DNA from 2 places in the Solibacillus sp. FSL K6-4121 genome. Region 2 is predicted to be linked to the other one. Evidence: riboswitches for the same ligand, from Rfam matches in the RefSeq annotation. Region 2 holds a riboswitch; the other holds the start of a gene.

Region 1 (3,184 bases), on a different contig from region 2:
CGCGCTTTAATCGGCATGGGTTCCATCATTTTGGATGGTGCAGAAATAGGCGAAGGAGCATTTATTGGTGCAGGTAGTCTCGTACCACCTGGAAAAGTAATTCCTCCCAATTCACTTGCTATGGGGCGCCCAGCAAAAGTTGTACGTGAAGTAAATGCAGAGGACCGGGCAGATATGGATCGCATAATTAATGAATACGTAGCGAAGGGACAATATTATAAATCATTGCAGAAGTAACATTCCGCTATCAATCCAATTACTTACAATATAAAGGAAGGAAGTATTATTTTTCATTATAATAGAAAAGGAGCCGTCCATTTAAATGAACGCTCCTTCTTTCTTTAAATTCCGGCTTTTTCTTTAAGTTCTGCCGCTTTATCTGTATTTTCCCATGGTACATTGATGTCAGTACGACCGAAGTGTCCATATGCTGCTGTTTGTTTATAGATTGGACGGCGTAAATCCAACATTTTAATAATTCCTGCTGGGCGTAAATCAAATAGCTCTCGAACCCATTCTACGATTTTGGAAGATTCTACTTTACCAGTTCCGAATGTATCTACCGCAATTGATACTGGTTGTGCAACACCGATTGCATAAGCCAATTGAACTTCAGCACGATCCGCTAAGCCTGCAGCAACGATGTTTTTTGCGACATAACGAGCTGCATATGCTGCTGAACGGTCCACTTTCGTTGCATCCTTACCAGAGAATGCACCACCACCGTGACGTGCGTAACCACCGTACGTATCTACGATAATTTTACGACCTGTTAGACCAGCATCTCCTTTTGGACCACCAATTACGAATCGACCTGTTGGATTAATGAAATATTTAGTTGCTTCATCTAATAACTCAGAAGGAACTACTGGTTTAATAACATGTTCTTTAATATCCGTTTGAATTTGCTCCAATGTCGCTTCTTCATCATGCTGTGTTGAAATAACGATTGTATCCACACGAACAGGCTCATTGTTTTCATCGTATTCGATTGTTACTTGTGTTTTACCATCCGGACGTAAATATTCTAATTCCCCTGATTTACGCACTTCTGTTAAACGACGAGCTAATTTATGAGCTAAAGAAATAGGCATCGGCATAAGTTCCGGTGTTTCATTACATGCGTAGCCGAACATTAAACCTTGGTCTCCAGCACCGATTGCTTCTAATTGATCTTCTGTCATAGAACCTTCACGCGCTTCTAAAGCCTGATCTACACCTTGTGCAATATCCGGTGATTGTTCACCAACTGCAACAAGTACCGCTAAGTTCTCTGCGTCAAAACCATATTTTCCGCGCGTATAGCCAATCTCTGCTACCGTATCACGGATAATACCTTTCATATCTACATAAGTAGAAGTTGTAATTTCACCAGATACTAATACTAAGCCTGTTGTTACCGTAGTTTCACAAGCTACACGTGCATTTGGATCTGCTGCTAAAATTGCGTCTAAAATGGCATCCGAAATTTGATCGCAAATTTTATCTGGATGTCCTTCCGTTACACTTTCTGATGTAAACAGTCGACGATTTTTCATGTCATTTCCTCCTAATTCACTTTGGCAATTGTTTTTATTGATACGGTACTCATTACCCATGTCCGTTATATTGCGTCTTACACCGTGGCATAGTAGCATTATTAACGTCAAGCTTTATTTGCTTTAACACGAGGGTCTGAAAGGCTGTAACTATATAATTTTCGCTCAATACGAAATTGTAAATTCAAATAAAAAAATCCTTTCACTCATAACCGTGTTCATCACACGTGAGGAAAGGATATTACGTTTCGTTACCTTTCACTCTTATCGTTCAAGGGAAATTTTGCCCTTGCATCAGGTTGGCACCAACACGTATAAAATATACGCAGGTTGCCGGGTTTCATAGGGCCTGCCCCTCCACCAGCTCGGGATAAGAGTATCCGTTCAATTACACATCCTACATAAAAAAATAAGTGCTGTCAATAAATTTTGTCTGATTTTAAACAGTTAAAAATTCCACAAAAAAATAATTCATAATTAGTATAGATTATATCCTTCAATGTGTTATACTATTTTTGAATTAATAACAACTCCCCTACTATAAGGGAATACTATAAAAAAGGATGGTATTTAATAGATGAATTCGGTAGAAATTGCTAACGAGCTGAAAGAACTTTTAAACGGGGAAAACATCAAAACTCAATTATCTGTTCCACAATTAGTTGAAAAAGCTACATCACGTGGAGAAGCAATGTTAACTGTTGATGGCGCATTACGTGCTGAAACAGGTAAATATACTGGTCGATCACCTAAAGATAAATATATCGTTGAAGAGGAAAACTCTAAAGATAAAATTGATTGGGGTAAAGTTAACCGTCCTATCTCTTCAGAAGTATTTGATAAGCTTTATGTCAAAGTTGTAAACTACCTAAAAGAACGCGATGAATTATTTGTATTCAACGGTTTTGCGGGTGCTGACAAAGACTCTCAATTATCGATTAAAGTAATTAACGAATATGCTTGGCATAACCTATTCTGTCATCAATTATTCATCCGTCCTACAGCAGAAGAATTAGCTGCACATGTTGCTGACTTTACAATTGTTTCTGCTCCAAACTTTAAAGCAGATCCTGAAGTAGATGGAACTGGTTCGGAAACATTTATTATAACATCAATTGAAAAGAAAATCATCTTAATCGGTGGTACTGAATATGCTGGCGAAATGAAAAAATCAATTTTCGGGATTATGAACTATTTATTGCCTGAACAAGGTATTTTCCCAATGCACTGCTCAGCTAACGTTGGCGAAAAAGGCGACGTTGCCCTGTTCTTCGGTTTATCAGGTACTGGTAAAACAACTTTATCAGCGGATTGCGACCGCAAATTAATCGGGGATGATGAACACGGTTGGTCTGATAATGGTGTTTTCAACATTGAGGGTGGATGCTATGCAAAAACAATTAACCTCTCTGCTGAAAATGAGCCGGAAATTTACAATGCAATCCGCTTCGGTTCTGTATTGGAAAATGTAGCGGTTGATTCAGAATCACGCATTTGTGACTACGACGATGGATCTTTAACAGAAAATACTCGTGTTGCATACCCAATCGATTATATTGATAACATCGTATTACCATCAGTAGCAGGTCACCCAAACACAATTGTCTTCTTAACAGCGGACGCGTTTGGCGTACTACCTCCTATTT
Region 2 (3,184 bases):
AAAGAAATTCTATCCTATATAATACATGAAAACAAGGAGAATCTCTCCTAGAAGGACATTTGTTTACTGTAAACGGTCAAATTTCATTTAAATTCTATTGTTTAATAGCTAAATCGGGTAAACAAAAACACTAGCAGAAATTCTCCGGCTAGTGTTTAAAGTTATTTTATACTGCTACATTTACAGAATTATATACGCGTAAACGATGCGCATTTAAAATTTTTGTCATAACAAGTTCTTCTTTCACGGAGTAGTTTGGCACCGCATATGGGCGTTGCACTAATTGGAACTCACCATATTTTAAAAACCATTCGCGTGCTGGAGTTAAAATATGCGCACTTCCATGAACGTTATACTCCTCAGCAACTTCCTTTATGACATAGCCTGTTGTTTCCAGATTGTGAGTTTGTTCCGAGAAAGCACTATGCCCAAAAACCTTTTGCCACATGACATTTACATCCGCTAAAATTTGCTGAATTGCACAAGCGTTTATATATTCCTTTACTTCGTTTAATTCATAAATAATATAGGCTGCTACATTTTGTGCACTGTATACTTTCCCCATGTTGAACAACTCCTTTTCTTTCAATAATGCTGCAACATTATTTCAAATATTTTGGTTGGTAGTTTTATTATTCCAATTGTATTACTAGGTATTAATTTTGTCAATAAAACTTATACAATTAGTAGGAATTAATTTTCTAAAAATTGCTTAGCTTCTCGAATGGGAAAAGCTAAGCCTTTTTTAAAGTTTTATGCGTTTGTTTCTGCGCCTACTTCAGCCGCAACTTTCGCTAATGCCTGTTCTAAATCCGCGATAATATCTTCTGCTGCCTCTAAACCAATCGATAAGCGAATGAGCTCTTCCGATACGCCGGCAGTTTTTAATTCTTCAGCAGATAACTGTTGGTGCGTTGTGCTCGCAGGATGGATAATCAATGAACGGGCATCTCCAACATTAGCTACATGCGAGAATAATTCCACGTTATCAATTACTTGGCGACCTGCTTCACGTCCTCCTTTAATGCCGAACGTAATGATTGATCCGAAGCCGTTTTTCAAATATTTTTTCGCCAAATCATGTGTCTCAAAATCTTCAAAGCCGTTGTAATTTACGTATTCCACAAATGGGTGGTTTCTTAAATACTCGGCAACTTTTTGTGTGTTTTCATTGTGACGGACAATACGCAAATGAAGCGTTTCAAGTCCTTGCAGGAAATTAAATGCCGCGTCAGCAGATAATGTTGGACCAAAATCACGCAATAGTTGAACACGAAGCTTTGTCGCAAATGCAGCGCCTGCTGTGTCAATTCCATAGCGTAGACCATGATAAGAAGCATCCGGTTCCGTAAATCCTGGATGTCTTCCTTGCGTCCAGTCAAACTTCCCGGCATCAACGACAATCCCGCCGATCGTCGTTCCATGACCGCCAATCCATTTTGTTGCAGAATGAATGACAACATCCGCGCCGAATTCAATCGGATTACTTCCATATGGGGAAGCAAATGTGCTGTCGATTAATAACGGAAGACCATTGTCATGAGCGATGTTTGCTACCGCTTCAATATCGAGAACTTTCAAGCTTGGATTTCCGATTATTTCAGCGAAGATCGCCTTCGTTTTATCAGTAATCGCCGCTTGGAAGTTTGCAGGATCTGATTCATCCACAAATTTTACTGTAATGCCGTAGCGAGGCAATGTAGTTGCGAATAAATTGTATGTTCCTCCGTACAGAGAACCAGCAGCAACAATTTCATCTCCTGCACCGGCTACATTTAAAATGGAGAATGCCACTGCTGCTGCGCCAGATGAAAGCCCTACTGCAGCTGTGCCCCCCTCAAGTAAAGCAACCCGTTCTTCAAATGCCCCCACTGTAGGATTCATAATACGAGAATAAATATTGCCAGTTTCCTGTAATGCAAATAGACGTTGCGCATGAGCAGTGTCATTGAATGCATAGGCAGTTGTACGATATACAGGAACTGCAATCGCCCCCGTTACAGGATCTGGCTTTTGCCCCCCGTGCAATAATAAAGTTTCTGGTCTTAAATTCGTCACTCTAATAACCTCCTAAAATTATTCGATGGTGAAATCGGTGTTTTTGAGGAGGATTTTTTAAATGAAAAAAACCCTCTTCAGTTAAGAAGAGGGTTGCGCATGAGCAAGTTTGCCTCCTCTTATCTTTCAAAATGATTGTCCATTTTGTAGGATTTAGCACCTTAGTCAGTTCATCACTTACTGGTTGCCGGGCATCTCAGGGCCTATTCCCTCCGCCGCTCTTGATAAGAGATATGTGATTTATGTTCCATCGTTGATTCTCAGTATAAAGCAGAGTAATTCTATAAGTCAACCGAAAAATTAAAATTTTCTGATTTTAAATTAATTCATAAAAATATTTTATCTTCCCACACTAAAATTATTATACTATTCTATACAATTTCTGCTTAAAACAAAATTTTTCTCAATATATTTATTCACCAAATATTAACATGTATCATTTTTTGGAAGTGCTATAATCATAATTGTTAAGGGATTTCCCTTGCAATTGGAAATAAAGAATATATTTTACTTTTAGAAGAATGGGTATATTTTGTCTTATTAATTTATTATTTAACTAAAACTTTAAACGAAGTGAGGCGTTAAGTATGGCAACAGAAGCGACAAGTAAACGAAATTTAAAACCATTATGGATAGTTTTAGCGTTTGCAGCACTCATTACCATTGTTTTACTTCCAAATAGTGGTGGAGATCTTCCCGTTGTTGGACAACGAGCATTAGCTATTTTAGCATTTGCCGTTATATTATGGGTAACCGAAGCGGTAGCCTATCCGGTTAGTTCTGCAATGATATTAGCTGCCATCGCTGTTTTATTAGGTTTGGCTCCGAGTATGGAAGATCCTTCCGTACAAATGGGCACTAAAGAAGCGTTAAAATTAGCGTTAGGTGGATTTAGTAGTTCCTCGGTTGCGTTAGTCGGGGCTGCATTATTTTTAGCAGCTGCCATGCAAATAACGAACCTTCATAAGCGTATTGCACTGTGGGTTTTATCATTAGTTGGAACAAAAACGAAAGCATTAGTAGTAGGGGCTATTTTAGTAGCAATTGTATTAGCTTTTGTTGTACCAAGCGCGACTGCTCGTGCTGGTGCAGTTGTCCCTATTCTATTAGGGGTTGTTGCGGCCTT

What was found. Region 2 has a riboswitch for S-adenosylmethionine ahead of MHH95_RS06040 (O-acetylhomoserine aminocarboxypropyltransferase/cysteine synthase family protein). Riboswitches for the same ligand answer to the same signal wherever they lie in the genome.
Region 1: it holds a riboswitch for S-adenosylmethionine, as region 2 does, so the genes downstream of both, metK (methionine adenosyltransferase) here and MHH95_RS06040 (O-acetylhomoserine aminocarboxypropyltransferase/cysteine synthase family protein) in region 2, are expected to answer to the same signal.

What each region holds. Positions count from the first base shown of each region.
Region 1 is NZ_JBBOCS010000002.1:1,707,241-1,710,424, forward strand. It holds gene MHH95_RS18255 (gamma carbonic anhydrase) at 1-237, shown strand, start outside; gene metK (methionine adenosyltransferase) at 342-1,538, opposite strand; SAM riboswitch class I at 1,800-1,915, opposite strand; gene pckA (phosphoenolpyruvate carboxykinase (ATP)) at 2,116-3,184, shown strand, end outside.
Region 2 is NZ_JBBOCS010000001.1:1,187,995-1,191,178, reverse strand. It holds gene MHH95_RS06045 (hypothetical protein) at 167-565, opposite strand; gene MHH95_RS06040 (O-acetylhomoserine aminocarboxypropyltransferase/cysteine synthase family protein) at 754-2,058, opposite strand; SAM riboswitch class I at 2,175-2,289, opposite strand; gene MHH95_RS06035 (DASS family sodium-coupled anion symporter) at 2,646-3,184, shown strand, end outside.